DNA from 2 places in the Pseudoalteromonas sp. A22 genome. Region 2 is predicted to be linked to the other one. Evidence: predicted binding sites of a transcription regulator. Region 2 holds the regulator's gene; the other holds the start of a gene.
The links. Region 2 encodes LexA, which represses DNA repair genes until DNA is damaged. Its sites were predicted from a motif close to TACTGTATNNNNATACAGTA; they were not measured.
Positions count from the first base shown of each region.

Region 1: ruvC (crossover junction endodeoxyribonuclease RuvC) is a predicted target of LexA. The motif match lies at 3,353-3,372, and genes of this name have one in related genera.

Region 1 is NZ_CP047238.1:2,514,415-2,530,484, reverse strand. It holds partial or broken gene GSF04_RS16125 (GFA family protein) at 1-130, shown strand, start outside; gene GSF04_RS16120 (hypothetical protein) at 218-382, opposite strand; gene GSF04_RS16115 (DUF72 domain-containing protein) at 485-1,252, opposite strand; gene aspS (aspartate--tRNA ligase) at 1,503-3,287, shown strand; gene ruvC (crossover junction endodeoxyribonuclease RuvC) at 3,411-3,932, shown strand; gene ruvA (Holliday junction branch migration protein RuvA) at 3,935-4,552, shown strand; gene ruvB (Holliday junction branch migration DNA helicase RuvB) at 4,555-5,559, shown strand; gene tolQ (protein TolQ) at 6,558-7,262, shown strand; gene tolR (protein TolR) at 7,249-7,677, shown strand; gene tolA (cell envelope integrity protein TolA) at 7,677-8,618, shown strand; gene tolB (Tol-Pal system beta propeller repeat protein TolB) at 8,628-9,986, shown strand; gene pal (peptidoglycan-associated lipoprotein Pal) at 10,027-10,560, shown strand; gene ybgF (tol-pal system protein YbgF) at 10,573-11,328, shown strand; tRNA gene GSF04_RS16060 (tRNA-Lys) at 11,478-11,553, shown strand; tRNA gene GSF04_RS16055 (tRNA-Lys) at 11,584-11,659, shown strand; tRNA gene GSF04_RS16050 (tRNA-Lys) at 11,690-11,765, shown strand; tRNA gene GSF04_RS16045 (tRNA-Lys) at 11,795-11,870, shown strand; tRNA gene GSF04_RS16040 (tRNA-Lys) at 11,900-11,975, shown strand; tRNA gene GSF04_RS16035 (tRNA-Lys) at 12,005-12,080, shown strand; tRNA gene GSF04_RS16030 (tRNA-Lys) at 12,235-12,310, shown strand; tRNA gene GSF04_RS16025 (tRNA-Lys) at 12,340-12,415, shown strand; tRNA gene GSF04_RS16020 (tRNA-Lys) at 12,570-12,645, shown strand; gene nadA (quinolinate synthase NadA) at 12,779-13,822, shown strand; tRNA gene GSF04_RS16010 (tRNA-Ser) at 13,912-14,002, shown strand; gene GSF04_RS16005 (hypothetical protein) at 14,350-15,705, opposite strand; gene GSF04_RS16000 (hypothetical protein) at 15,977-16,070, shown strand, end outside.
Region 2 is NZ_CP047238.1:3,758,566-3,774,635, reverse strand. It holds rRNA gene GSF04_RS21970 (23S ribosomal RNA) at 1-461, shown strand, start outside; rRNA gene rrf (5S ribosomal RNA) at 579-692, shown strand; gene lexA (transcriptional repressor LexA) at 1,031-1,645, shown strand; gene coxB (cytochrome c oxidase subunit II) at 2,006-3,148, shown strand; gene ctaD (cytochrome c oxidase subunit I) at 3,148-4,722, shown strand; gene GSF04_RS21945 (cytochrome c oxidase assembly protein) at 4,722-5,300, shown strand; gene GSF04_RS21940 (cytochrome c oxidase subunit 3) at 5,290-6,165, shown strand; gene GSF04_RS21930 (SURF1 family protein) at 6,380-7,108, shown strand; gene GSF04_RS21925 (hypothetical protein) at 7,101-7,592, shown strand; partial or broken gene GSF04_RS21920 (COX15/CtaA family protein) at 7,602-8,614, shown strand; gene cyoE (heme o synthase) at 8,598-9,497, shown strand; gene GSF04_RS21910 (SCO family protein) at 9,494-10,087, shown strand; gene GSF04_RS21905 (STAS domain-containing protein) at 10,243-10,515, shown strand; gene GSF04_RS21900 (response regulator) at 10,525-10,887, shown strand; gene GSF04_RS21895 (chemotaxis protein CheA) at 10,906-12,996, shown strand; gene GSF04_RS21890 (chemotaxis protein CheW) at 12,993-13,514, shown strand; gene GSF04_RS21885 (methyl-accepting chemotaxis protein) at 13,516-16,070, shown strand, end outside.

The sequences.
Region 1 (16,070 bases), 1.2 Mb from region 2:
TACGATTAGGTATATCAGACTCGGATATCGACCTATGTCTCACAACTTTGTTACCAGCAAAGCGAATTTGGAAGGTCTCGATGCGAGCTTACCTCACTACGAAGAATTTGAGCCAAGTCGTGCTAAATAGCTAACTGAAAAATGTACGTATTGAGTGTTAAAAGTGGCGCAAGAGACACGCTTGCGCCACTTTTAGAAGGCATTATTACGCAATGAGTTAGTTACCAGCAGGTGCAACAGCAATTTGGTCTTGACAGCCTTCTGAAAAACAACAAACATGATCACCAGATATTCCACCAGCAATTTTTCGAGTAGCGTTGTTAGGTAATGTTTGCTTGTTTTCTGAAAGCGCTTTTAATTTCTTTTTGTTTAATTTTATCATTTATAATTTCCTTTTTGTAAATAAGCAGGGTTGCTTGTATGTGTTTCTATTCACTGAACAAGCTAGTATATTTTACACTTGGTTGCAAGCTATTGTGAAAGTTCACAAAAAACTATTTTGTTGAGGTTGTTGTTCAGCGGGGAATAAACCCAATGTGATGTCCTTCCTTTGTAGGTCATTTATAAATTGCTTGGCTAGTATGGGGGCATCATAATTATCCGCGGTATGGAAAAACACATAGGGTGTTTTCCCTTCATCCAACCAGTGATTTATCTTGGCGAGCCAAGGGCGGTAAAAGGCGCGATTGGCTTCTAAGTCTGAACAACCAACATAACGTATCATTGGTGAGTTACTAGTTGCTATCACATGTAATGGCACTCTCGGCTTTTTTTGTTGAGCATCAATGATCGCTTGGGTGTTTGCAGGTTCGCTGAATAAAGGTCGTGTGTCCATCATGATGCGGTTGTAACTATTTGCCATTAAAAATTGGTTAAAACGTCGTTCGTTATCCGACTTGTCGAAAAACCCTAAATGACGTACCTCGATGCCTAGTTGCAGCTCTTTAGGTAATAATGAACAAAAGTCGATTATTTTTGGCAAATGTTCTGGACCGCATGCTTTAGGCAGCTGTAGCATCACCATCCCCAGTTTGTCGAAAATAGGTTCAAATAGCTGCAACCAATGGCTTATGCCTTGCTGACAGTTTTGCAGCGCCATTTCATGGGAAAAGCGCTTAGGAATTTTAAAGGTGAAACGAAAGTGCTCAGGCACATCATTTCGCCACTTTTCAATGGTGTTAGGTTTGGGATCAGCATAAAAGCTGGTGTTGCCTTCAACAGAGTTGAATATTTGCCCATATTCTTGGAGCATTCTATTGCTTTGGCAGTGAGTCGTAAAAAAGCGTCCTTTCCAGTGAGCTGAACTCCACTGTGGGCAGCCAAGGTATAACATAATTGAGCTTGTTTCGTTTAAATGGTGGTGTCAGTGTAATAAAGTTCACGAAATTTAGAAACAAAACGGGATCAAGGATGACATCAAGTCGGGTATTTTTATATAATCGCCGATAATTTTTCATATTAATGCCAGTTACCGCTTGGTGTAACTGAGAGACAGGAAAACTATGCGCTCAATATATTGCGGAAACTTAAACAAAAGCCACGTTGATCAAGAAGTAGAACTATGCGGTTGGATCAATAAACGTCGTGACCTTGGCGGCCTAATCTTTGTCGATTTAAGAGATAGAGAAGGACTTGTGCAAGTGGTATTCGATCCTGAAGTGGAAGGCTTAATGGATAAAGCGAATACGTTGCGCCAAGAGTTCTGTGTTCAGATCAAAGGTGTTGTCCGTGCGCGTCCTGAAAGCCAAGTTAACAAAGACATGGCAACGGGTGAAGTTGAGATCTTAGGTACTGGCTTAACCATTATCAACCGTTCAGAACCATTACCGCTTGACTTCAATCAGCAAAACTCTGAAGAGCGTCGTCTTAAATACCGTTATTTAGACCTACGCCGTCTAGAAATGAGCGATCGCATTAAGATGCGTGCTAAAGCGAGTAGCTTTGTGCGTCGTTTCTTGGATGAAAATGCATTCTTAGACATTGAAACGCCAGTACTAACTAAAGCAACACCTGAAGGCGCGCGCGACTATCTAGTACCAAGTCGTGTTCACAAAGGCAGTTTCTATGCGCTACCGCAGTCGCCGCAGCTATTTAAGCAGCTACTAATGATGTCTGGTTTTGACCGTTACTATCAAATCGTAAAGTGTTTCCGTGATGAAGACTTACGTGCCGATCGCCAGCCAGAGTTCACTCAAATAGATATCGAAACCTCATTTATGAGCTCAGATCAAGTTCGTGGCGTGACAGAAAAAATGATCCGTGAAATGTGGCAGTCTTTCCTAGACGTTGATTTGGGTGAGTTCCCTGTGATGCCATACAGCGAAGCGATGAGCAAATATGGTTCAGATAAACCAGACCTACGTAACCCGCTTGAGCTTATCGACGTTGCAGACATCGTAAAAGATGTTGAATTTAAAGTACTAAGCGGCCCTGCGAACGACGAAAAAGGTCGTGTTGCAGTACTGTCAGTACCAGGTGGCGCACAACTTTCACGTAAGCAAATCGATGAATACACTAAGTTTGTAGGTATTTACGGTGCGAAAGGCCTTGCATGGATGAAAGTGAATGACCGTGAGGCGGGTATCGAAGGCGTACAGTCACCAATCGCTAAGTTCTTGAATGAAGAAGTGATCAATGCACTGCTTGAACGCACAGGTGCAAACACAGGTGACATTATTCTATTCGGCGCAGACAAGCGTAATACTGTAAACGAAGCCATGGGCGCGCTACGTCTGAAGATTGGTCTTGATTTAGAAATCACTGATCTAACTAAATGGGCACCACTTTGGGTTGTTGACTTCCCGATGTTTGAAGAAGACGACGAAGGTAACTTACACGCGGTACACCACCCGTTTACTGCGCCTAAAGGCGTAAGTGCTGCGGACCTTGAAGCAAATCCAGCAGGTACACTTTCTGATGCATACGATATGGTACTTAACGGCTACGAAGTCGGTGGCGGTTCGGTTCGTATTCACAACAACGAAATGCAACAAGCGGCGTTCAGGATCCTAGGTATTGAAGAGTCTGAGCAGCAAGAGAAGTTTGGTTTCTTACTCGATGCTCTGAAGTATGGCACGCCTCCGCACGCAGGTTTGGCATTCGGTCTTGACCGTTTAGTGATGTTACTGTGTGGCACTGACAACATCCGTGACGTTATTGCGTTCCCGAAAACAACGCAAGCGTCGTGCTTGATGACTGATGCGCCAAGCCCTGCAAACCCAGATGCGCTAAAAGAGCTTGCTATCTCAATAGAAAAGCAGTTAGTAGAGCAAGGTGAAGGCGAGTAAGTTCGTCAACCAGATATAAAAGAGGCGACTTAGGTCGCCTTTTTTGATCAGATGAACTAGCTTATAACTGGTAATCTATACAGTATTTTGGCATTATAACCAAAAAACCAAGAGACGATGCGTTTGGCTGTCATTTTAGGAATTGATCCAGGGTCAAGATTTACAGGCTATGGTGTGATTGCTCACCAAGGTGCAAAGTTCCAATATTTGGGGAGCGGTTGCATTAAAGTTGGTGAACATGACTTTCCCACTCGATTAAAAATGATCTATCAAGGGATCACACAGCTCATAGAGCAGTTTTCGCCGAGCGACTTTGCGATTGAGCAAGTGTTCGTTGCGCATAATCCAAGTTCAGCCTTAAAACTTGGTCAAGCGCGAGGTGCGGCTATAGTTGCCGCGACCATGCAGTCAGTGGTTGTGAGTGAATATTCGGCAAGGCAAGTTAAACAAGCCGTTGCGGGTACCGGTGGTGCAGACAAAGCCCAAGTACAGGAAATGGTAAAGCGCATATTAAAGCTGCCTGGCACACCCCAAGCTGATGCTGCAGATGCGTTGGCGGTGGCGATTTGTCACGCGCACTCAAGGCAAAACTTAATAAAAATGGCAGGCGCAGCGCGTAAAACCGTAAGAGGAAGGTTGAGATAACCATGATAGGAAAATTAAGCGGAACACTGTTAGAAAAGCAGCCACCAGAGATATTAATTGATGTTGCAGGTGTAGGTTATGAAGTGCAAATGCCTATGACTTGTTTTTATGAATTACCGAGCGTGGGCGAGCCGGTTTCAGTATTTACTCACTTTGTAGTACGTGAAGATGCGCAGTTACTGTTTGGTTTTAATACCAAGATCGCACGTGCATTGTTTAGAACGTTAATTAAAGCGAACGGAGTCGGTCCAAAACTCGGACTTGCGATTTTGTCGGGCATGTCGGCAGAGCAATTTGTTAGCTGCGTGAATCATGGCGATGCAACGACTTTGGTTAAGATCCCAGGAGTTGGTAAAAAGACCGCTGAGCGCCTAGTGCTTGAAATGAAAGATAAGCTAAAAGACTTTGGCAATGACTTACTCACACCGTTTAGCGATGCCGCTGTACTTGCGCCGCAAGAGCATCCGACGGTAAGTGATACCCCAGCAGATGAAGCGATTGCAGCCTTAATGGCATTAGGGTATAAACAAGTTCAAGCACAAAAAGCGGTAAAAGCCGTAAACAGAGAAGGCATGACGACCGAGAGTATCATTAAAGACGCTCTTAAATCGATGATGTAACTATGATTGAAGCAGATAGATTAATTGAACCTGAGATCCAAGGTAATGAAGATTTAGTGGATAGGGCGATTAGACCTAAATTACTAAATGATTATACTGGTCAGCCACATGTCAAAAAGCAAATGGAAATTTTTATTGCGGCGGCACGTTCAAGACAGGAAGCCTTAGATCACTTGCTGATATTTGGTCCGCCAGGTTTAGGTAAAACCACGCTTGCAAACATTGTCGCAAACGAGCTTGAGGTTAATATTAAAACTACCTCAGGACCTGTGCTTGAAAAAGCAGGGGATTTAGCCGCATTACTCACTAACCTTGAAGAAGGGGATGTGTTATTTATTGATGAGATCCATCGTTTAAGCCCTCAGGTGGAAGAAATTCTCTATCCTGCTATGGAAGACTACCAATTAGACATCATGATTGGTGAAGGCCCAGCTGCACGCTCGATTAAACTGGATTTACCGCCTTTTACTTTGGTTGGCGCAACGACACGTGCCGGCTCATTAACCTCACCATTAAGAGACCGTTTTGGTATTGTGCAGCGCTTGGAGTTTTACTCGGTTGCGGACTTGTCTTCGATTGTGACTCGCTCAGCGTATCATTTAAATCTAGAGATCAGCGAGTCGGGCGCAACTGAAGTGGCGCGTCGAGCGCGCGGTACACCACGAATAGCAAATCGTTTACTACGCAGGGTAAGAGACTTTGCTGAAGTGAAGGGCGATGGCTCTATCACTGAAGAGATTGCGCACTTAGCGCTGGATATGGTCGATGTTGATAAATGTGGCTTCGATTATATGGACCGCAAATATCTGCTAGCAATCATTGAAAAGTTTACCGGTGGCCCGGTTGGTCTGGATAACCTTGCTGCGGCAATTGGAGAAGAAAAAGAAACCATCGAAGATGTGATAGAACCATTTTTGATCCAACAAGGCTTTATTCAACGCACGCCAAGAGGGCGTATTGTCTCTGACAAAGCCTATATGCATTTTGAGCTAAGCAAGCCAGAATGATCTAAGTTGGGTAACGAACAGCTTTATTCTTCATAATAGCCGAGTATTCACTCGGCTATTTCATTTCTACACTCACTTATTGCAAATCGCGTTTGCACAAATCCATTATTTTGTGTCAGCTAAATTCAAGCAAGATCCATCACTGCTGAGGTAACTTACCTGTGTGGGTTATATGTTGCTTAAACAATTTGTAGATTGCCTCGTCTTTTAAGCCAAACACTAAATAAAAACCGCAAAATGACCGAGTGTTAAAGAAAGCGTGGAGCGTAATGTTGAGCTTGTGCCAAATTTCAGGCAAAAAAAAGCCCGCAAATAATGCGGGCAAAACAACAAGTTGAAGGAAGTAATCCAGGGAACAAGATGAGTTACTTTGGGTTTTATCCACAAAATGCGTCATCTAAGCAATACGAAAAATCAGAATCCTATTGCAAGTAACTGTGCTTTGCTGAAACTTCAGCTGCTCGCTCAGTACAGGGTGTATATTAAAGAGGTTTTGATTTTTCATCAAACTAGAAAAATTCTTTTTTCAGATAAAAAAAACTAATATCAAAGTTTTTGCTAAGGTTAAAAAGTGAGCTTAAATGTGGTGAAGTATTCATGTAAGTTTATGTAAAATATGGTTTTGTATGTTAAATGCGCAAAATGTAAATATTAGATAATCTGTTGTTAATTGGTAAGACCAATCTGTTTTTTGAGGTTTTATTCTCTATTTGTGCATAAAACTCCTATTTTATGCAGTTTTGGGCCATATTTAGAGGCTGTGATGGAGATTGTCGAATTTGCTTAAGTTTGGGTAAAGCAAAGGGAGTTACACTGTTTTGCTCTATTTATCGTCAAATACAATGAATTCGCAGTATTGAGATTGTAAGGTATTTGTAGTGTGGTTAAACTAGCTGAACCTTTTGGTAGTAAATCTAGTCTATCTCTAGATATTGCTCGGTAGAGCGCAAGAATATAAATGGCTACCATTGCCGAAACACTTTTGGGAGTATAATAACGTGGAATCGGGACTAAATTTTGTCGATCTAATTTTAAAAGCCAGCTTTTTGGTACAACTTGTTATGTTGACCCTGGTGGGATTGTCTATTGCTTCTTGGGCAATTATTTTTCAACGTAAAACTGTCATTTCTCAAGCCCAAAGCCAATCAAAGAATTTCGAGCAAAAATTTTGGTCCGGTATGGATCTTAGCAAACTCTATAATGAAATAGCTGCAAGGACTGGTAGCGCGTCAGGACTAGAAGCGCTATTTGTATCCGGCTTTAAAGAGTTTGCAAAGCATAAAAAAGGCAATATCCAATCTCCTTCAATTGTTGTTGAAGGTACTCACCGTTCAATGCGTGTCGCGCTTTCTCGTGAAATTGAAAAGTTAGAATCAAGCCTTTCTTTTTTAGCAACAGTTGGCTCTATCAGTCCTTACATCGGTCTATTTGGTACCGTTTGGGGGATCATGAATGCTTTCATCGCGCTTGGCGAAGTGAAACAAGCGACACTGCAAATGGTTGCACCAGGTATTGCTGAGGCGTTGATTGCAACAGCCATGGGTCTGTTTGCGGCAATTCCAGCGGTTATGGCGTATAACCGATTTGCTAAAAATGTAGAAAAGCTAGAAACTCAGTACATTAACTTTATGGAAGAGTTCGCTAATATCCTTTATCGTCAGGCTGCAACACAAGTAGAGGCAAAACAAAATGTATCAGCGTAAGAAACGTCGTCCCGTCGCGGAGATCAACGTCGTTCCTTATATTGATGTTATGTTGGTGCTGTTGATCATCTTTATGGCAACGGCTCCACTTATCCAACACGGCGTAAAAGTAGACTTACCCCAGATGGAAGAGTCTGAATTGGTTGAAACCAAAGACTCGCCACCGATTATTGCCACCATTGATGCTGAAGGTCGCTATTTTGTGACTGTTGGTACGGACCCTGAAGCACCAATGGATGCAGTAGAAGTAGCTGCGGTGATTAAACTTAAGTTAGAACAAAATCCAGATACCCCTGTAATGATTAAAGGTTCAGGCAGAGTGTCGTATCAAGAAGTACTTTATTTAATGGACTTCTTGAAAAAAGCGGGTGTTCCTTCTGTTGGCCTAATGACTAAATCATTTGAGGATGAGTAATGAGTTCATTATCTAGCAGCGTAGTTAAGTCAGTATTGCTTCATGGTGCAATTGGCGGCCTGCTATTTGCTACGGCAAATTTTCAAGTTGATACACCCACTGTGATGGAAGTCACCTTAAATCCACAGCAAAAAGATCAAAAGCCTGAAAGGGCGGTTTCTGCTGTGTCGGTTGATCAGCAAGCGGTTGAGAAAAAGATTGCGGATTTAAAAAAGCGTGAAGAAGAAAAGCAAGCTGCTGAAGATCGCCGTATTCGCGATCTTGAGCGACGTGCGCAGCAAGCTAGAAAAGACCGCGAAGCCGAAGCACGGCGCATTAAAAAGCTGGAGCAAGAGCGTCAAGCTAAGTTGGAAGAGACTCGCCAAGCTGAGGCGCAAGCCAAACGCGCTCGCGAAATTGAGAAAAAACAACGTGAGCAGGCTGATAAAGCGAGAGCTGAAAAAGCCGCTGCGGAAGAAGCTGCTAAAAAGGCTGCAGCTCAGCGCCAAGCTGAGGAAGATCGCTTAAGAAAAGCTGAAGAGGCGAGGAAACGTCGCGAAGCTGAGGAAAAACGAAAAGCGGAAGAAGCCGAGCGTCAACGTCAAAAGGCACTTGAAGAACAAATGCTGCGTGATCAGCTTGCTAAGGAACAGGCAGCAAGAGCGAAGATCCGGCAACAGCAAGTATTGAGTGAAGTGGATAAGTTTAAAGCACTTATCATGCAACGCATTCAAGCTAACTTGCTTATCGATGAAACGATGAAAGGTAAACAATGCCGAGTAAACATTCGTCTCGCCTTTAACGGCCTTGTGACGCATGTAGAGTCATTGGGTGGCGACAAGCTAGTTTGTGAAGCTGCTATCCGTGCTGTGAAAATGGCTGATACTTTACCTGTTTCTAAAGATAAAGACGTGTTTGAACAGCTTAAGAATATCAATTTAACAATTAAACCAAATTTTTAAAGGACGAACATGCTAAAGAAGTTCACAACCTTATTGCTGGTTTTTACTCTGGGTGTATCACAGTTTGCGCAAGCCGCACTTGAAATTGTGATAACAGAAGGGGTAGACAGTGCCAGACCCATCGCAATTGTACCATTTAAATATAATGGCACTGGTGAAATGCCGTCGAGTTTAAGTGACGTTATTTCTGCAGACTTGATGCGCAGCGGTAAATTTAAGCCCGTTGCTGAGGCTGACATGCCTCAATTACCTACAACTGACTCAGAAATCGACTACGCTGCATGGGTCGATGCGGGGGTTGAAGCGGTAGTTGTAGGCACAGTGACCCAGCAATCTGCTGGACGCTACTTGGTAAAGTATGAACTGATTGACGTGATCAGAGCACAGCTTACTGGTGGTGAAACTCGCATTATGTCAAATGGTCGCTTAATGCAAAGCGACGACCATGTGCTTGAAGGACGCCAAAGTATTGTTAGCAGTACGGGCTTTAGAAACTATGCGCACCAAATCAGCGATGTAGTATATGAAGCCTTAACGGGTGAAAGAGGCGCATTTAGAACTAAGATTGCCTACGTCATCGTACGTGATGGCCAAGATAAGCCATACCAATTGGTTGTTGCCGATTATGACGGTTACAACGAGCAGGTGTTATTGCGCTCCAAAGAGCCGTTAATGTCTCCTGCATGGTCGCCGGATGCAAACAAACTTGCGTACGTGACTTTTGAAAATCGCCAATCGCAAATTTACATTCAAGATATTTACACTGGAAAACGCGAACTTGTCACAAGTCACCCTGGTATTAATGGCGCACCACAGTTTTCTCCTGATGGAACTAAATTACTTGCAGTACTCTCTAAGGACTCAGGTGGTGCGACAGAAGTATATCTAATTGACCTGAAAACTCGTCAAGAAACACGCTTAACTCGTCATCGTAGTATAGATACTGAGCCTTCTTGGCATCCAAACGGTCAAGAAATTGTGTATACATCTGAAAGGGGTGGTAATGCTCAGATTTATAAGTTAAATTTAAAAACTGGTAGGTCTAAGCGAGTTACGTTCGACGGCGACATGAACTTAGCAGGTTCGATCACGCCAGATGGTAAACGTCTGATTATGGTTAACCGTACGCTGGGCCGTTACCACATTGCGAAAAAAGAATTAGATTCCGGGCTGTTTCAAGTGCTAACTCGTACGAGACTAGATGAGTCTCCGAGTATTGCACCAAATGGTTCGATGATAATATACAGCACCTTGCACAATAATAAGCAGGTATTGGCATTGGTGTCTATGGATGGTCGTTTCAAGGCAAGGTTACCTGTCTTGGACGGTCAAGTTAAGGCACCAGCCTGGTCGCCGTTTTTACAGTAATTTTGCTGGTTAGATTTATAAAGATATAGGAATATACTCGATGCAACTTAACAAAACTCTAAAAGCCTTAATGGTCGCGTTGCCAGTGATGACACTTGCAGCATGTAGCTCATCTTCAAGTGTTGATGAGGGCGCGGCTAGCGAAAGCAACCAAGCGGCAACCACACAAGACAACACTGTTGATGTAAACACTATGTCTCGCGAGAAATCTGCGGAAGAAAAACTACGTGAGAAATATGAAGCCCTACGTCAAGAACAGATCGTTTACTTCGATTTTGATAAATCTACTATTCAGAGCAAATATGCTGAACTACTTCAAGCGCACGCTGATTTCCTAGTGAAAAACCCAAGCGTGAAAGTACTTGTTGAAGGTCACGCTGATGAGCGTGGTACGCCAGAGTACAACATCGCACTAGGTGAGAGCCGTGGTAAATCAGTGGCTAAATACCTTCAAAGCCTTGGTGTTTCTGACAGCCAAATCTCTGTAGTGAGCTATGGTGAAGAAAAACCAATGATTAAGTCACGTACAGAAGAAGCGTTCGCTAAGAACCGTCGCGCGGTATTAGTGTACTAAGAAAGAGTTATTATGAAGCCGAATACTATTTTGGCAGCATTCTTACTCATGAGCGGGAGCGCCCAAGTTTGGGCTGCTCCCGCTCCTGTTTCAGAAGCTGCAAATTCAAATCAAACACTAGAAGAACGTGTCTCTCAACTTGAGAGTATGATGAGAACCCGCAATTTGCTACAGGCTGAGTTACAGCAACAGCTTAATCTTTTGCAAGAAGAAGTAAGCCAAGTGCGCGGTGTGACAGAAGAGCAGAGCTATAAGCTTGAAAAAGTGTTACAACGTCAACGTGAGTTGTATCAAGAGATTGAAAATCGCGTTAGTCAAGCTTATGACCAGTCACAATCCACTGCAGCTGCGGTAACGCCTGATGTTACGCCAGAGCAAGCATTCAGCAGTAATCTGTCTGAGAATGAAGCGTATGACCGTACAGTAAACATGATAATGAAGGATAAGCGCTACGATGCGGCGATCCCTGAGTTTCAAAGTTTCTTACAGCAGTATCCAAATTCAGTGTATGTGCCGAACGCGCATTACTGGTTAGGTCAGCTATTCTTAATAAAATCTGACGATGGTAAAGCTAAGTCTCATTTTGCAACCGTTGTTGATAATTTCCCTGAATCGAATAAACGTCCAGAAGCGATGTTAAAGCTGGGTACTATTTTACATAAACAGGGACAAGCCGCTGAAGCGAAGACACTCCTTAATAAATTGATTAAAGAGTATCCAAGTACGACTCCTGCAAAATTGGCAACAGAGCGTTTAGCGAAGATGTAATTATCACTTTTTGAGCTGAGTGCCTTAAAATTAGGCGCTTAGTCATAAAAAGTGAAAAAAACTAGCTATTTCAGTTGCACTCAAAATTTAAATAAGTATTATAAGCGCCCGCAGCAGGCGATTGGTAACAAAAAACTGCTGCGTTAAGTGGGTCATTAGCTCAGTTGGTAGAGCAGTGGACTTTTAATCCATTGGTCGATGGTTCGAGTCCATCATGACCCACCACTTTACAAGCTTTAGAATTCATATTTGAGCGGGTCATTAGCTCAGTTGGTAGAGCAGTGGACTTTTAATCCATTGGTCGATGGTTCGAGTCCATCATGACCCACCACTTTATAAGCTTGCGAATTCGATTTTGAGCGGGTCATTAGCTCAGTTGGTAGAGCAGTGGACTTTTAATCCATTGGTCGATGGTTCGAGTCCATCATGACCCACCACTTACAAGCATACGAATTCGATTTTGAGCGGGTCATTAGCTCAGTTGGTAGAGCAGTGGACTTTTAATCCATTGGTCGATGGTTCGAGTCCATCATGACCCACCACTTACAAGCACATGAATTCAATTTTGAGCGGGTCATTAGCTCAGTTGGTAGAGCAGTGGACTTTTAATCCATTGGTCGATGGTTCGAGTCCATCATGACCCACCACTTACAAGCACATGAATTCAATTTTGAGCGGGTCATTAGCTCAGTTGGTAGAGCAGTGGACTTTTAATCCATTGGTCGATGGTTCGAGTCCATCATGACCCACCACTTACAAGCATACGAATTCGATTTTGAGCAGGTCATTAGCTCAGTTGGGTGAAAAAAGACTGAAGCAACGCTTCGCAGCTTTTTGAACGCGAGTCAGGACGACGAGCCGGAACACCTCTTCAGGATGAATCAATGGCACTTTTAATGCTTGAGCGGGTCATTAGCTCAGTTGGTAGAGCAGTGGACTTTTAATCCATTGGTCGATGGTTCGAGTCCATCATGACCCACCACTTACAAGCATATGAATTCGATTTTGAGCGGGTCATTAGCTCAGTTGGTAGAGCAGTGGACTTTTAATCCATTGGTCGATGGTTCGAGTCCATCATGACCCACCACTTACAAGCATACGAATTCAATTCTGAGCAAGTCATTAGCTCAGTTGGGTGAAAAAAGACCGAAGCAAGGCTTCGCAGCTTTTTGAACGCGAGTCAGGACGACTAAGCGGAACACCTCTTCAGGACGAATCAATGGCACTTATAATTCTTGAGCGGGTCATTAGCTCAGTTGGTAGAGCAGTGGACTTTTAATCCATTGGTCGATGGTTCGAGTCCATCATGACCCACCATCCTCTTATTCTTCATATATTATTCAAAATACTTTCTTAAACTCGCCATTTTGAACTAAACATTCGCTAGGATTACCCCTGTATTTTTCGTATAATTCTACCTAATTATGCAATGTGGACTAGTGGTCGAGAAATGAGTCTAGCTGAACGTATTATGCCGGAAGATTATATCTTCCCTCCAAAACCTGCCCCTCTTACCGTTGAAGAAAAAGCAGAGTATAAAGCGCGTATCAAAGCGCTATTAGTTGAAAAAAATGCGGTACTGGTTGCCCATTATTATACTGATCCTGAGATCCAAGCACTTGCTGAAGAAACTGGCGGTTGTGTTGCTGATTCATTAGAAATGGCACGATTTGGCGCTAAGCAAGAAGACAAAGACATGATCATCGTCGCCGGCGTGCGCTTTATGGGCGAAACGGCAAAAATATTAACACCGCACAAAACCGTTGTGATGCCAACACTCGAAGCAACTTGCTCGTTGGACGTAGGCTGCCCTATCGACGAGTTTTCTGCGTTTTGCGATCAACACCCTGACAGAAAAGTGGTGGTATACGCCAATACTTCAACTGCGGTAAAGGCCAGAGCGGATTGGATCGTCACCTCTTCTTGCGCGCTTGAGATTGTTGAGCACCTTGATGAGCAAGGCGAAAAAATCATCTGGGGTCCGGATAAGCACTTAGGCTCTTATATCCAAAAGAAAACGGGCGCCGATATGATCATGTGGAACGGTGCGTGTATCGTTCATGATGAATTTAAAACCAAAGCCCTTAAAGACATGAAGCAGCTACATCCTGACGCTGCGGTACTGGTTCACCCTGAGTCTCCTGCGGAAATCGTAGACTTAGCGGATGCAGTAGGCTCAACGAGTCAGTTAATTAAAGCTGCGCAAGAAATGGATAATCAGAAGTTTATCGTTGCCACCGATCGCGGTATCTTCTATAAAATGCAGCAACTTTGCCCTGAGAAAGAGTTCTTCGAAGCACCAACCGCTGGTGAAGGCGCCACATGCCGTAGCTGTGCCCATTGCCCTTGGATGGCAATGAACGGCCTACAGGCAATTGAAGAAGCGCTTATCAGCCCACAAGGCAAAGAAGTCTTCGTTGATATGGAATTGCGTGAAGGTGCACTACGTTCGCTCAATCGCATGCTAGATTTTTCTGCATCCTTGCAAAAATAGTAGGATTAATAGACAAATAGATCCTAAAAGCAAAAAACTGCTTGATAAAGTGCGAGGCTTTTCATAGTATTAGCCCCGCAATTCAGTGCGGAGAGATGGCTGAGTGGCTTAAGGCGCACGACTGGAACTCGTGTATACGTTTATAGCGTATCGAGGGTTCGACTCCCTCTCTCTCCGCCATTTCTTCTTTATTCAAATCAATTACCTACTAAAAGCTGATTGTACTTTTGGGGACAATTTGGGGCTATGATAACCCTAAACTTCGCTTTTATTTCCTAAATACAGCGCATCTTCAAAAGCCATACTGGTTGACGTCATTTCTATTTAAAAATACCTTTGCTTGTGTAGTTTAGCCTTAGATTATCGGCTGGAGCCGCAAACGGCATAGTCGTACGAATTTGAGTTCAGTACCCGTGATTTATCTCGACTTAAATGTCTCAGCGATATAAAGCTAAACAAACATGAGGTTGAGCGAGTTTGGCTATCTTATTTACAAAAATACGAAACGCCCACTTTAAGTTTAAAAATTACTTTTCTAAAAGCCATTCGAACCAGACTGATTTCTGAGTATCGGGGTCGGTTTGTAGGTGGAGTAGGGTATCAAATTGAGCAGGCTTGAACTCAATAGGCGGTGCTAGCACTTGAGTATTTTGCGTTAAGGTTACGCCATTTTTCCGTCCTTTTTCGGTTACCTCACAGACCCCGTTTTTGCATGTCACATCCGGTTCTGGGAGGGAAATACTTTCTTCAGATTGGGTCATGACATAGCGCTCGTTGATGCTACTTGCCTCGGTGAACGTTTTAAATTGCGTTGCTGAGTCACTGGTCGCAATACCGGCTGTTACTTCTGCTATATGTGCCAGAAACTGGTAGCTGCCTTGGTGAGAGAGTGCGCCAAGGCCAGGGTCTGTGATAAAAGATACAAAGCCCGCGTCCAGAGCACTGGAAGATAGTGCACCATTATTCATCAGGCGATCTATAGAGGCTTGATCTCTTTGCGTAAATCCGACAGTGAGCTTTTGGCCTTCGGTATTAAAATGCCCCTCGTTGAAATTACTGAGTAATTTGCCGTCATCATGTCGTCGGTAGTTTCCTATGTCACTAGCAAGTTTTTGAATATACTCGAAATCTATGCCACTTTTCTCTGCATATTCATACATATCAGCCAGCATAAATCTGTCTTTATGAGTCAAGAAGTCATAGTTGCTGCGTTCTAAGTTATGTGAAGACATCCCTTCAGCGCCATTGTGCACTTTAGGTTCATTGCCAGCAAACAGATCTGTAACCATTAGGCTATAGTAATGCTCAGCTTGATTGCTCATTGTATGCGCTGATAAGTTCATGTCTTGGAGCGCTGACTCGAAGTGTGACTGTGCTTGCGAAAGATAATCATCAGGGAGCATAGCTTTACCGAGTTCTGAGAATGTCTGGCTATGTGTGTATAGCGCAGCTTCAAATGATGTCATTGCATTATCATCATTGAGGGCGTTCCGCTTCAGCTCAGACAACGCTCGTTGATCAAGTGCATGCCACTTTTCGTAAGCAGCAGCCTTCTCTGCTTTTGAAAAGGTATTACTGGGATCCATGGCGATAGTCTCCAGTTGAGGTTTGGACAGTTGCTCAAACTCCCACTTAGCCGAATTAACCTCTTCTTGATTGCTTTGCGCTTGCCACGTTAAAACGTTGTTATTCTGTGGAAATGATTGCTGATTTAAACGAGCTGCGTCAATTGCCTGTTGTGCTTCTTTTAGTTTCACTGCCAATGAAGAAACAGACACCTGTGTATTGCGTGTATTGTTCTGGTTGGTGACCGTATTCGAACGATATGAGGTAGCAGGTGAAGCTTTGGTTTTAGTGTGCCATCGGGTATCTGATATATCCATATTGTCTGTCCCCTGTAGTGAGTTAACCCCTTATTACATAAGGGGTTAACCAAGTGTTAGTTGGCAGAATAGTGGAAAGTAACACTTTCCTTTCTGTTCGGCTCCAGATAGTAGCATAATTCAGCTGCTCCGGAAGTTGACTCTGAAAGTCAAAAAAGCAGCGACACTCATCATAATTTAGACCTTAGAAAGTGCTAAATTACACAATAACTCACCTCCAACATAGAGAAAAAAGATGGAACTCAACAAAATATCACATAAGGAATTAAAGTTGGCTCTTAAGGCCAGTGCGGCATTAGATATTGAAATCTCAGATGATGAGTATTTGCGCTGTTTTACTTATACCGAAAATTGGGTTGCTGGTA
Region 2 (16,070 bases):
GGGGATAACAGGCTGATACCGCCCAAGAGTTCATATCGACGGCGGTGTTTGGCACCTCGATGTCGGCTCATCACATCCTGGGGCTGAAGTCGGTCCCAAGGGTATGGCTGTTCGCCATTTAAAGTGGTACGCGAGCTGGGTTTAGAACGTCGTGAGACAGTTCGGTCCCTATCTGCCGTGGGCGTTTGAGAATTGAGAGGGGCTGCTCCTAGTACGAGAGGACCGGAGTGGACGAACCGCTGGTGTTCGGGTTGTGATGCCAATTGCATTGCCCGGTAGCTACGTTCGGAACTGATAACCGCTGAAAGCATCTAAGCGGGAAGCAGGCCTCGAGATGAGTTCTCACTTTGACTTAGAGTCAACTGAAGGGCCGTTGAAGACTACAACGTTGATAGGCGAGATGTGGAAGTGCTGTGAGGCATTAAGCTAACTCGTACTAATTACCCGTGAGGCTTAACCATACAACGCCAAAGTGGTTTATAAGCGACAGAAGTTAATAGACTAAAGTAGACAAAAGAATTTAATAGCTTTTTCCGGATTTACATTGATGAGGGAGACTTCATTGATGAACAGAATTTCCTGGTGACTATAGCGTTTTGGACCCACCTGACCCCATGCCGAACTCAGAAGTGAAACAAAACAGCGTCGATGATAGTGTGGATTACCCATGTGAAAGTAGAACATCGCCAGGGCCAAATAAGAGAAACCCGTTGCAGCAATGTGACGGGTTTTTTGCTATGTGTGATTTGAAAACCTCGCGAGATGAACTCGCTCCCACTCCCACCACAGTATCAGCATAGTGCAACATGGTAGGTGGTGGTTAATCAGCCCTAAATCTTAATAATCTATTTCTTATTGCGTAGAGTCGTAGGTTATGCTCTGAGGCACAGACTTCACTTCTTGTTTAATGGTGCTCTAATTAATGCTATTAGCAAATACACTTAAAATATGTCGAATAAAGAAACATTTGCGATTTTTTTTGAGCTGTATATACTTACAGTAAATAAACCACTGTATGGAACACCAGTTAATGCGTCCTCTAACAAAACGACAAGAACAAATCTTTGAATTAATAAAAGTATTCATAAAAGATACTGGCATGCCTCCAACTCGTGCTGAAATAGCTGATGCTTTGGGTTTTAAGAGTGCAAATGCAGCGGAAGAGCATCTTAAGGCGCTTGCGAAAAAGGGAGTTATCGAAATGGTCCCAGGCGCAAGCCGAGGGATTCGACTTGTAGAGGATGAATCCGAACAACTTGGTTTACCTATTATTGGCCGTGTTGCTGCTGGTGAGCCTATTCTGGCAGAGCAACATGTAGAGAGCCACTGTAATGTAGATGCGAGTTTTTTTAAACCTAATGCTGATTACCTTTTAAGAGTTAATGGTATGAGCATGAAGGATATTGGCATTATGGATGGTGATCTACTAGCTGTTCACAGCACTCAGGTGGCTGAAAATGGCCAAGTGATAGTGGCTCGCGTAGAAGAGGACGTGACAGTTAAACGCTTTGAAAAGAAAGGGAAGAAAGTTTTATTGCATGCTGAGAATGAAGAATTTAAAGCGATTGAAGTGGATCTAGAGCATCAAAATTTCTCCATTGAAGGGTTAGCTGTCGGCGTTATCCGAAGTGCTGACTGGATGTAGTTTATGAGAGCGAGTGTAGCGTTAAATATAAAGTTGCGCTTGCTTTAACTATATTTTGTTTAAAAAGTGATAATTAACTTTTCTAACTATGTGAAAGTAGGATGATTATAGTGACTTTAATCATTTAGTAATATTTTTAGTTTTCTGATCTTTATACACTATTTTTCATCATTCTTTGTTTTACCCCCTATAGTTCCCAGTTTTGATTCTAAAGTCGGTCTTCTCGAAAATCTTGCAATTTGTTTGTTTTTTGACTAATTGGTTAATAGTCGTGCAGTAAGTCTATGTACAAATAGACAATATGACAGTCATCCAATAATAACAAAAGACAACCACGAGTTGTCTTGAAGGAGACGTCAAATGAAAATTTGTCGATTAGTTGTAGCATTCATCGCAGTGCTAATCGCCATGCCCTCACTTGCTAACAGCGCTTACAATATGAGGCAAGGTGTTACAGACATTAGTCATCAAGTGTATGAGCTTCACATGACCATATTTCTAATATGTTGCGTCATTGGGGTTATTGTATTCGGGATTATGTTTTGGGCGCTTATAAAACACAGAAAGTCAAAAGGCGTTGTTGCAGCGCAATTTCATGAAAGCACCAAAGTGGAAATACTTTGGACAGCAATTCCTTTCCTGATACTCATTGGTATGGCAATACCAGCCACAAAAACGCTTATTGCTATGGAAGACACGAGTAAAGCTGATCTGACCATTAAGGTCACAGGCTCTCAGTGGAAATGGCACTATGAGTATATGGGGCATGATGTTGAATTCTATTCTTTGCTCTCTACTCCGAAAGATGAAATTAGTGATCTCAAAGAAAAAAATGAAAATTACCTGCTTGAAGTTGATAAGCATTTAGTTATTCCCACCGATAGGAAAGTTCGCTTTTTGATGACCTCAGATGATGTCATCCATTCTTGGTGGGTGCCCGATTTTGCGGTGAAGAAGGATGCCAATCCAGGCTTTATAAATGAGGCATGGACAAAGGTAAACGATGAAGGAATTTACAGAGGCCAATGTGCTGAATTATGTGGCAAAGATCATGGCTTTATGCCTGTCGTTGTCGAGGCCGTAAGTCCCGATAAATTTGATAGTTGGCTCAACGATGCTAAAGCTGAAAAAGCAAAAGCAGAGGCTGAGTCACAAGCAGTTGCCCAACAAACCCTTTCGAAAGAAGAGTTAATGGAGGTTGGTGAACAAACTTACATGGCTTATTGCGCAGCTTGCCATCAACCAACCGGGCTTGGGCTACCAGGTGTCTTCCCTGCAATGAAAGGGAGTAAAGTCGTCACTGGAGATATTAAAGCTCATATAGATATTCTACTTTTAGGTCGCCCAGGAACTGCGATGCAATCTTTCGCAAAGCAATTAACAATCAAGCAGATAGCGGGGGTTATCACCTATAAAAGAAATAGTTGGGGTAATGACACCGGCGATGTTATTCAGCCAAGCCAAATACAGCGTGAGATAGATGCATTAGAGGAGGGTAAGTAATGAGTGCCATCGTAGAAGAACATTCACACCATACAGCTCCAAAAGGCTTAAAGCGCTGGCTGTTTACCACTAATCATAAAGACATTGGAACTCTGTATTTATTGTTCTCACTAACCATGTTTTTAATTGGTGGTGCTATGGCTATGGTGATCCGAGCCGAGCTTTTCCAACCTGGGTTACAGCTTGTAGATCCGCATTTTTTTAATCAAATGACGACAGTACATGGACTAATAATGGTATTTGGCGCAGTAATGCCCGCATTTACTGGTCTTGCCAACTGGATGATCCCAATGATGATTGGTGCTCCTGATATGGCGTTACCGAGAATGAATAACTGGAGTTTTTGGATACTCCCCTTTGCATTTGCAATTTTACTGATGTCGTTATTTTTGGAAGGCGGCGGGCCTGCTTTCGGTTGGACTTTTTATGCGCCACTATCTACAACGTACAGCAATGACAATACTGCATTTTTTGTTTTTGCGATCCATATAATGGGCATTAGCTCTATTATGGGTGCTATCAACGTTATCGTGACCATCGTCAATCTTAGAGCTCCAGGTATGACATGGATGAAGTTGCCTTTATTTGTCTGGACTTGGCTGATAACTGCATTTCTTCTGATTGCTGTTATGCCCGTACTCGCTGGCGCTGTGACTATGGTATTGACTGATAAGTTCTTTGGAACGAGCTTTTTTGATGCAGCAGGTGGTGGTGATCCTGTTATGTTCCAGCATATATTCTGGTTCTTTGGTCATCCTGAAGTGTACATCATGATATTACCTGCCTTCGGCATAATCTCTACGATAGTACCGACATTTTCAAGAAAGAAACTGTTTGGCTATGCATCAATGGTTTATGCAACCGCTTCAATTGCTCTGTTGTCGTTCGTCGTTTGGGCTCATCATATGTTTACTACGGGCATGCCTTTAGCTGGTGAGTTGTTTTTTATGTATGCAACTATGCTCATATCAGTGCCTACTGGCGTTAAGGTTTTTAATTGGGTAGCTACAATGTGGCGAGGTGCTATTAGTTTTGAGGTGCCCATGCTTTTTGCCATTGCGTTTATCGTACTTTTCACAATTGGCGGATTTTCCGGTTTGATGTTAGCAATTACGCCTGCAGATTTCCAATATCACGATACCTACTTCGTTGTCGCGCATTTCCATTACGTGTTAGTTACGGGAGCTATATTCTCAATAATGGCCGCCGCATATTATTGGTTACCAAAGTGGACAGGGTACATGTTTGATATCAAATTGGCTAAATTTCACTTTTGGCTCTCCTTGGTTAGTGTGAACGTACTGTTCTTCCCAATGCACTTTGTTGGTCTTGCTGGCATGCCAAGGCGGATCCCTGATTATGCTCTACAGTTCGCTGATTTCAACGCGATCATTAGTATCGGAGGGTTTGCATTCGGTCTTTCTCAACTGTTGTTTGTTGCAGTGGTTTATAAATGTATAAAAGGTGGAGAGCAGGCCTCTGGGAAAGTATGGGATGGGGCAGAGGGATTAGAGTGGCAAGTACCATCTCCGGCTCCTTATCATACCTTTTCAACGCCACCGGAGATTAAGTAATGCAACATGGACGCCTGCTTAAGAAGCTTATTTTGTTGACGCTAGGTATGTTTGCTTTTGCCTTTGCACTGGTTCCTCTATATGACGTTTTTTGTGATGTCACAGGCCTAAATGGTAAGCCATCCATGGAAATCGCAAAGCAGAGCGAGTCAATTGCGCAAAGTCGACAAGTAGATGTGAGCTTCACAACGCACAGTCAAAGCCAGGCGCCATTTAAGGTCGATGCAGTCGAGCACTCGGTTAGAGTTCAACCCGGTAAGCTAACCGATGTCAAATTCATTGCAAAAAACTTGAGTGATAGTGAGCGTGTGTTGCAAGCGATCCCTTCAGTGTCTCCAGGGAAAGCGGCAAAGTATTTACACAAAATGGCCTGCTTTTGTTTTGATCAGCAACCAATGAAAGGCAAAGAAGAAGTTGAGTTTGTCTTGAGGTTCTATGTAGATACGGAGCTCCCAAGTGATGTTGAGGAACTCACGCTTTCATATACGTTGTTTGATATTACAGAGCGAGTTAGCAAACAAAACAGTGATGGACTGAATATGCTAGCCGCTCGAGAGGAGTTCAAATATGAACCATGAACAAGAAAAATATTATGTGCCTGAGCAAAGTCCATGGCCAATCGTCGGGGCTTTTGCACTTTTCTTTATCGCTGTTGGCGCTGGCTTAACGATTATTCAACTTAAATCAACCAGTAATAGTGGAGTAATGCTACTGCTCGTGGGTATTGCTGTGCTGATCTATATGATTTTTGGTTGGTTCAGGAATGTGATCCAAGAATCTCAAACTGGATTATATTCTGCCCAAATGGATCGTTCGTTCAAGCAAGGAATGGGATGGTTTATCTTTTCCGAAGTTATGTTTTTTGCTGCTTTTTTTGGTGCACTTTTTTATGCACGAATGATAGCTGTGCCGTGGTTAGGCGGTGCAAGTAATAACGCCAGCACCAACGAGGTTTTATGGCCTCAATTTGAAGCTGTATGGCCATTGCTCACAACTCCAGATGGAACTGTCACTCAAGCTATGGGTTGGCAGGGACTTCCGCTGATCAATACGATTATTCTATTAGCATCATCAGTAACGCTTAGCTTTGCCCACGTAGCTTTAGAAAAAGAGCAAAGGGCGAAAGTGAAGGCATTCTTAGGATTAACAGTACTACTTGGCGTCGCATTCTTAACCTTGCAAGTGGAAGAGTATATTCACGCTTATCAAGATCTGGGGCTAACTCTCCAGTCGGGGGTTTACGGTAATACATTCTTTTTACTGACAGGATTTCATGGCTTCCATGTCACACTTGGTGCGGTTATTCTTTTCGTTATATGGATCAGGGTGTTGAAGGGTCACTTTACCGCTAAGAATCACTTTGCTTTTCAAGCTGGGGCTTGGTATTGGCATTTTGTTGATGTTGTTTGGTTGTGCCTGTTTGTATTTGTTTATGTGTTGTAACAACGGGTGAAGAGTGTAGTTTTATAAAGCCAAATTGAGCAGCAAGACAGATTAGAAGTACGACAGCTATTGATGCATAAACTCTTTGTTGCAATAGCCTCGCCATCGACTCTTGTTGCTCTGACTTGAGCATGACTAGCATAGCTCTAAATAGATTTAGAAAAACGAGTAGTAGCAGTACAACAATAATAATTTTAATCATAAGGGGTGTCCGATGGATTTAGGTGCACTTTTTAAAGGTAGATCAAAACCCCCCATATTGGCAGCATTAATCGTTGTTCTTTTATGTGGCTCGCTCTCTTATTGGCAGTGGCAAAGAGCGCAGCAAAAACATGTGTTGCAGCATAAAGTTGAGATTGAAAAATCGCTAGGCTTAGCTAATGAGCAGCCAGCAACATCCCAGCCGCTCACGCAATATGTTAATGCTGAAGTGTCGATTACAGGGAATTTTGTAGGCGATGCGGTTTGGTATCTAGATAATCAAGTCGTGAAAGGCCGAGTCGGTTTTGATGTAATTGGTATTATAAAAATTTCCGAAACTGATGAGTATCTAGCTGTTAATTTAGGTTTTGTGCCACAGCAGGCTAGTCGCGTGCCTACCGTTTTTTCTCTTCCAAGTGACACCGTTTCTCTACCTGTCTATATCAAATCTAGTGCTAGTAAGCGGTTCACCTTAGCTAAGTCTGCGGCTGAGGAGGCAACAAAACAATCTGTGATTCAGTATATTGATGTTGATTACTTATCTGCGGAGTCAGGTAAACCTCTTTTACCTCTAATTGCCTACATGACTAAAAACAGATTTGCAGGGACTGAGCCCCATTATCAACCGGTCGTAATGTCACCGCAAAAACATGAAGCTTATGCTTTACAGTGGTTGCTTATTGCCTTGGCCGCGGTAGTGATTGGCTGGAAACTTTCAAAAAAGGAGAATAAAGATGTCTAAAAGCGCGGCATGGTTTATAGGGCTGTTTATATTCCCCTTACTATTGGCATTTGTTGCCTTGAAGGTCGGCTGGATACCACATAGCACGACTAATCACGGTGAATTTTTAAGTCAGGAGGTTCGCCAATCAGAGCTGGTTTTAGATACTGAGTGGAGTATCGTTTATCAGCGACCAAAGCAGTGTAATAAGCAATGTTCTTTACTACTAGATAGCTTACCTAATTTGTATTTAGCGCTGGGGAAAAACCAGCAGAAAGTATCGCTCGTGGTATTACAAGAGCGAAATGAAAAAGGTATTGAGTACGCTACTTCTTTGCCGATATACCTCAACCAGTTAGATGACAACTATCTCTACCTGGTTGATAAAAAGGGGTTATTTGTACTTAAGTATGCACCAGTAGCAAGCTTAGAAGAAATGCGAAATGTACAAAAAGGGCTACTGAGTGATCTGAAGAAATTATTGAACTACTCTCGTTCAAGTTAGGAGGTAAATATGTCCAAGGTAAGAATAAAAATCGCAATATTTGCCTGTTTCGTCGCAATAACGGTAGTGACACTTGGCGCCTTCACACGTTTAAGTGATGCGGGACTTGGATGTCCAGATTGGCCTGGGTGTTACGGCTTTTTAACAGTACCAAATGAGACTCATGAACTATCTGCGGCTAAAGACAGTTTTCCACATTTAGAAATAGAAGCAGAAAAAGCATGGATTGAAATGATCCATCGCTATTTTGCCAGTTTCCTCGGGTTACTTATTTTGGCACTTGCATGCATAAGGCTGTTCAAGAAGCAAAAAACAAAAAGCCCTAATCGTCACTACTACTTACTGCTATTGCTTGTGTTATTTCAAGGGGCACTTGGGATGTGGACCGTGACGATGAATTTACAGCCAGTCATTGTGATGGGTCATTTACTAGGTGGGTTTAGTATTCTTGCATTGCTGGTGTTATTGGTTTTAAGGCTGAAATACACCACTATTACTGCTAGTGTAACTAGCCTTACCTGTCGTTTATGTTATGTGGCTCTTGGTGTGTTGATTATACAAATTGCGCTAGGTGGATGGCTTGCAGCCAATTATGCTGCTCCACATTGTACAGGGTTGCCGCTATGTGACAATCTTCAACTTTTCTCTTGGCAGAGTTTATTCACACTTCCTGAAGCTTCAGCGACTTATGAGTTTGGTGTTTTGCCATTCGAATCTAGAGTATCTATTCACTTTATCCATCGGATATGGGCAGTTATTACCGTTTTAACGCTACTTGCTGCATGTTGGCCACTCCTTAGAGCTGGTCAAAACCGCTTACTCCGACGCTCAGCACTTGTTGTGTTAACTTTGGTTGCGATACAGGTTTTGGTGGGGGGGCAATCGTACACTTCCAATTTCCTCTGTTGTTAACCTTATTCCATAACTTCATGGCAGCAATGGTGTTATTAGCAATGGTGAAATTGTGTTTCTTTATCAGCCTGACGCAAAAAGTAGGAGTAAAATATGCTTCAATTAACTAGTTTTTCAGAGCTTCAAAAAGCAACTACTTTATTCAAAGCCTACTTTGGCATGTGTAAGTTCAAAGTGGTATGTATGTTGGTTATTACTGCTTGGGTCGGGATGATGTTAGCACCACAAAGTGATAAAACATTATTGGCACAATTAATGAGTTTGTTTGGCATTGGTTTACTTTCAAGTAGTGCAGCAGCTGTAAATCATATCGTGGATAGAGAAATAGATAAAAAGATGGCGCGAACACGAAACCGACCGTTAGCGACAGACTCTGTTTCTGTATCATCAGCGTTAATCTTTGCGACGGGCCTCGCTATTTCTGGGTATGCTCTATTAACTATTTTCGCCAATCAGTTATGTGCGCTACTTACCTTAGCCGCGCTATTCGGTTATGCCGTGGTTTATACGTTATTGTTAAAGCGCGCAACACCTCAAAACATAGTAATTGGGGGGTTAGCAGGAGCGATGCCACCCTTGCTAGGTTGGGTCAGTGAGACTGGTCAGCTTGGTGCAGGACCTTGGTTGTTAGTAATGATCATTTTTGCTTGGACACCTCCCCACTTTTGGGCATTAGCTATTGCTCGTAAACGAGACTACGAAAAAGCCGAAGTCCCCATGTTACCAGTAACGCATGGAAACGAATTTACAAAACTCTGTGTGCTATTTTATACCATCATTTTAACTTTAGTCTGTTTGCTACCTTACCTAGTGGGAATGTCTGGTTGGATCTATTTGTTGGTCTCTGGCATGGCAAATGTCGCTTTTATTTACAAAGCCACCAAGCTTATGAGAACAAATAGTTTAGAGTATGCTATGAGGGTATTTTATTTCTCTATCTGGCATCTTTTGATAGTGTTCATTGCACTCTTTGTGGATAAAGCATTTATATGAAAAAATTTATCTTAATTATCTCTATGTTAATTCTGTTTGGTTGTGGGCCTGCACCAGATGTCTCTGAAAAAGTGGTTTGGTATCCAAAGCCTAAGGACGTGAATGCGTTTGAATTAAGGGATCAATACGGTGAGGTTGTCTCAAACCAAGACTTTACCGGTAAATGGAATTTGCTGTTTTTGGGTTACACCAGCTGTCCCGACGTGTGTCCAATGACGTTGTTGAAATTAACTCACGTATATCAATCCGTAAAAAGCAAAGGTGACTTACAAGTATGGTTTGTATCGGTCGATCCTAACCGAGATACTGAAGAGAAGCGTTTGGCCTACATCAAGCACTTTGATCCTGATTTTAAAGCGGTATCTGCCGAGCATTCGGCTTTATTTCCTTTTGTGAGAGATCTCGGTTTAATCTACGCAATAAATCAGGAACAGACAGAAGAGTATTATGTTGATCATAGTGCGTCTGTAGCATTAATTAACCCAAAAGGTCAGCTTGAGGCTATTTTCAAACCTACACATACAGCTGGAGCTGTCCCTACAATCGATGACAAACTACTTCTCGCTGACCTAGAGAAGATCATCAATTAGTCTTATATCGACACTGGTCGACCCCAGTGTCGTTGTACTATCTTACCTCTAACGCTTTAATTATTTGCGGATTTTTAATCAATCTTTGTGGCATTTTTACCATCACGGTCTAAGCTAATTTTATTACTCATTTTTACAAGGATAGTCTTCAGCTCATGTTGAAACTTCCACCTGAAATGGCGATTAACCATGTGGAAAGCCTGTACCATCAGATTTTCCAGGACTCTATGGAAACATCAGACATCACGATTGATATTAGTGAAGTGCAAAGAGCCGACACAGCATCTATACAACTGCTCTGTGCCGTGCAAAAACACTTGCTCTCGTTAGAACATAAAATTGTATGGCATGGTGAAAGTGACGCTTTAGCGCAGGCGGTAAATGAGTTGGGATTAACCCATTATTTATTCCATAGTATTGAAAATTAAGAGGTGAATATGAAAAAGATTTTAGCTGTGGATGATTCGGCGTCAATGCGCCAAATGGTTGGCTTTACTTTGAAAAAAGCAGGTTTTGATGTCACGGAAGCCAAAGATGGCAGTGAAGCACTATCTATTGCCAAGCAACAAGGGTTCGATGCCGTGATCTCTGATGTAAACATGCCTGTAATGGATGGGATCACACTTATTAAGGAGCTGCGTAGCCTACCCAACTATAAGTTCACCCCTTTACTAATGCTGACCACCGAGTCTGGATTGGATAAAAAAACAGAAGGTAAAGCGGCGGGAGCAACTGGTTGGATAGTGAAACCATTCAACCCTGAACAATTGCTAGCGGTATTGAAAAAAGTCATAAGATAGATACAGAGAGGCGTCGATATGAGTATTGATTTAAGCCAATTTTTTGATGTCTTTTTTGAAGAGAGCTTTGAAGGTCTAGACATCATGGAAGCTGAGCTGCTGAATTTACAGCCAGGCCATGAAGACTCAGAAACGATCAATACTATATTTCGCGCAGCACACAGCATCAAAGGTGGCAGTGGAACATTTGGTTTTACTTCTGTCGCTAACTTCACGCATGTGTTGGAAACCTTACTCGATCAGATCAGGGATGGGCGTCGACAGTTGACCGCTGAACATGTCAATTTGCTGCTCCAATCTGTTGATTGTTTAAGGGCCTTACTAACCGCATTACAAGCCGAAGAAGAGCCAGATCTTTCCAATGCGAATGAGTTGAAAGTTAAATTTGAAGAGATTTTAGGTGGTAAAGAGAGTGTTAGCTCAGATACTGCCGATAGCATACCTCAAGGGCAAGAATCTCAAACCTATCAAATAGACTTTAAACCGCTCCCCCACTTGTTTAAAACCGGTAACGAACCGCTCTATATGTTAAGTGAGCTATCGGAATTGGGGGATTTAGAAACTCATGCGTTTTGTGATGCAATACCTGAAATTGATGACTTCAATCCAGAGGATTGCTACCTCAGTTGGCGGTTATACTTAACAACCAGTCATCCAGAGTCGGCGATTAAAGAAGTATTTGAGTGGGTTGAGGATGATGCTGAAATTTCTATTACCTTATGTGGTGGTTTATTTGAAGATGATGTGAGTGTCTCCACAACGCCAGAACCAGAGAGTGAGAAGAAAGAAACGTCGAGCAACGACACTCAAAATATTGATGTACCAAAAACACCCTCAGCGACAGCGACAAAGGCTAAGCCTGAGGCTAGTAAGAAATCAGCAGAGTCGACTTCGATCCGTGTTGGGATTGATAAAGTAGATTCGCTTATCAATATGGTAGGGGAGTTGGTTATTACCCAAGCTATGTTGACTCAATTAGGCGAGCAAGAACCGACCGAAAATACACTTGCTGCGATGCAAGAAGGCCTCGCTCAATTAGCCCATAATACGCGAGATTTGCAAGAAAATGTAATGCGAATCAGGATGTTACCTATTAGTTTTGTCTTCAGCCGATTTCCTCGCTTAGTAAGAGATACGTCACAGAAGTTGAATAAACAGGTTGAACTAAAGCTGCTAGGAGAGCAAACAGAATTAGATAAAACCGTGATGGAAAAGATTTCCGATCCTATGGTTCATTTAGTAAGAAACTCTTTGGATCATGGCTTAGAAACACCGGAAGACAGAATTAAAGCCGGAAAAGATCCCGTGGGTACGGTGACACTGAATGCTTTCCACCAAGGTGGAAATATTGTGATTGAAATCATGGATGATGGCAGAGGCTTGAATACCGAAAAAATAAAAAGTAAAGCGATTGCCAATGGCCTTATTCAAGCAACTGATGAGCTGACTATTGAAGAGGTTAATGAACTTATTTTTAGGCCTGGATTTTCAACAGCCGATGAAGTGAGTGATATCTCTGGTCGCGGCGTGGGTATGGATGTTGTTCGACGAAATATTCAAGCATTAAACGGCAGCGTTGAAGTGACTTCTGCAAAAGGGGTTGGCTCAACGTTTACAATTAGGTTGCCATTAACGCTGGCCATTCTTGATGGTCAACTGGTTAAAGTTGCAAAGCATACCTACATCATTCCACTTATTTCTATTGTTGAGTCTTTACAAATAGATATTAAAAAAGTGAGCAAAGTAGGTAATGGCTTAGAGGTGCTTCGGTTACGAGATGAATACATACCAATACTAAGGCTATATCAACTATTTAACCATGGTGGTGCAATAGAAGAGTTGGATAAAACACTGTTAGTAGTTGTAGAGAGTGATAATCACAAAGTGGGATTGTTGGTGGATGATTTACTGGCGCAACAACAGGTCGTTATTAAAAGTCTTGAAGCGAATTATCAGAAAGTAAATGGGATCTCAGGGGCGACAATTTTAGGTGATGGCAGAGTCTCTTTAATTGTCGATATTAGTGGTCTTATCAAACTGAGTGGCTTAAAGCGTCCAGGAACTCAAGAGTTATTAGTAGAACAAGAGTTAGATGAGGTGGTGTCATGATCACTGAAAAAGCCTCGATTAATGAACAAGTCATGCTTGCAGACAGAGATGACGATACACAATTTCTCACCTTTATGATGGCGGGCGAAGAGTATGGCATGGATATTCTGGCCGTACAGGAAATAAGAGGGTGGGAAGAAGTCACTGCAATTCCAAATGCTCCTATGTATGTAAACGGTGCGATTAATTTACGTGGCACGATAGTGCCAATCATAGATTTAAGGGTTCGATTCGGCTTACCACAAATCGAATATGGAGCGCTAACCGTGGTTATCGTTGTCTCCGTTGTAATAAAAGAGGCAACAAAAATTATGGGGTTAGTTGTTGATGCGGTGTCTGACGTATACAGCATCAACGAAGAAACAGCGAAGGATGTTCCAGATTTTCAAGACTCGGAAAATAGTCAATTTGTACAAGGACTTGTAAATGTTGGTGAAAAAATGGTCGTACTTTTAAATTTGAAGAAGATATTAGATCTTGAAGTAAAGCAGAATGAGCAATTGGTTGTCGGGGGATAACATGAGCGATCAAGCATTAGCAAGTCAACTCAACAATAGAGTTCTGATTGCGGGTGCCATAATATTTGTGGGCTTGGCAATTAGTGTTCAAATGTTGAATATTAATATGTCTACACAAGCCTATGTGGCGATGGTTATAGCAGCTGTCAGTGTGGTGCTGGCAATTTTACTACTTAAGCAAAGCGCAAACATTCTGCTTTCTAAGTTACAGGATGTTGAGGAAATTGTTCCCGCGATAGAGAGTAAAGATGTTAGCTTACTCAATGCGAGTAATGCATCACGCCAATCATCTTTATACAAAGCGGTTGCTAATTTATTAAATGGTGACGCAGTAGATGGTCAAGACCATAGCCATAGTTTGTTGCTAGCTTTAAAGGTCTGTCAGGCCAATGTTATGCTTGCAGATGCCTCTCTCAACATTGTGTATTTGAACGATTCAGTAACCAGTATGCTGCGTAAAAATCAGGCTAAGTTACAGCAAGAGTTACCTGGTTTTAATGTTGATAGCTTGATTGGTGCCAACATTGATACGTTCCATAAAAACCCTAGCCATCAGAGAGGCATACTCGCTAATTTGACCCGTCCATATGTCACACAAATCAAAGTGGCAGGTTTGACCTTTGATCTTATTGCCACGCCTGTTTTCGATGATGAAGGACAAAGGATCGCGACTTTAGTTGAGTGGAAAGACCTTACAAGAGAATTAGCGTTAGAGAAAAAGCAGGCGGATTTGGCGAGCCACAATGCTCGTATATCGAGCGCGCTGGACGTTTGTCAGGCAAACGTAATGCTAGCGGACGAAGGGTTGAATATTATTTATGTTAATGATTCGGTTGTGCGAATGCTGAGAGACAATCAAACGCAGCTTAGAAAATCATTACCGAACTTTGATGTGGATACACTTGTAGGGCAATGTATTGATGTATTTCATGCAAACCCCAGCCATCAAAGAAACCTGCTTGAGAAACTGAGCGATGTATACAGCACAGATATCAAAGTCGCTGGCTTCACCTTTGGTTTAATTGCGACCCCTGTGTTTGATGATGAGAAAAAGCGGATTGGTACTGTCGTTGAGTGGGACGACAAAACAGAGCGTTTAGTTCGTGAAGAGGAAGAAAAAACTGCCGCAGCTGAAAACTTGCGCGTCCGAAGAGCATTAGACAACGTTTCAACGAATACGATGATAGCAAATGAGCAGTTTGAGATCGTTTACTTGAATCGTGCAGTGAAAGATATGATGAGAAATGCTGAGAGTGATTTAAGGCGTGACCTGCCTAATTTTGATAGTAACCATCTTTTGGGGGCGAATATTGATGTATTCCACCGTAACCCAAGTCACCAACGCAGTATGCTCTCTCGGCTTGAAACCGAGTATAAAACGGAAATTGTTGTCGGCGGAAGAACCTTTGGCCTAGTCGCGAATCCGATATTTGATGGTAATAACGAACGCGTGGGCACTGTTGTCGAATGGGAAGATAGAACCAAAGAAGTCACGATCGAGAAAGAGGTGAATGGCCTAGTTCAGTCGGCTAATGCCGGTAATCTTAGTGTTCGTTTATCAGAAGATGGGAAAGATGGCTTCTACTTACGACTAACCAAAGGGTTAAATAGTTTAGTGTCTACAGTTGATGAAACGGTTACAGATATGGGGGACATGTTAGACGCCTTAGCAACTGGTAATTTAACCAGACGTATTGAAGGCGATTATCGTGGGGCTTATGAAAAGCTGAAAAAAGACGCAAATACTACAGCTGAGAAGTTAACTGAGGTGTTAGGTCGGATCCGTACTTCTGCAAATTTAGTTGCCAGTGGTGCTGATGAAATTTCCCAGGGTAACGCGGATTTGAGTCAGCGAACCGAAGAGCAAGCCTCCTCACTAGAAGAAACTGCTTCTAGCATGGAAGAAATGACGAGCACAGTTAGACAAAATGCAGATAACGCGAAAGTAGCTAATGAGTTGGCCGAAGATACTTGTGACAAGGCGACCAAAGGCGGCGAAGTAGTCACACGCGCAGTTGAAAGCATGTCTGAAATTAATGATTCAAGTAAGAAAATTGCTGACATTATAGGTGTTATTGATGAAATCGCTTTCCAGACAAACCTTTTGGCATTAAACGCAGCCGTTGAAGCTGCTCGGGCCGGAGAGCAAGGTCGAGGCTTTGCTGTGGTTGCTGGTGAAGTGCGCAATCTCGCTCAGCGTTCTGCAGCAGCAGCGAAAGAGATTAAAGATCTAATCAGAGATAGTGTAAGTAAAGTCGAAGATGGCACGTTACTGGTTAATGAATCTGGTGAAACACTAAAAGAAATAGTTGAGTCAGTTAAGCGAGTAACGAACATGATTTCCGACATTGCCGAAGCTTCTATTGAGCAGAGTTCAGGTATTGAGCAGGTTAATAAAGCAGTGTCACAAATGGATGAAATGACGCAGCAAAATGCTGCCTTAGTTGAAGAAGCATCGGCCGCTGGGGAGTCGATGGCTGAGCAAGCAAATGATATGAGAAGATTATTAAACTTCTTCACACTTGATGAACCCTCACATCGTAGTTTAGAAATATC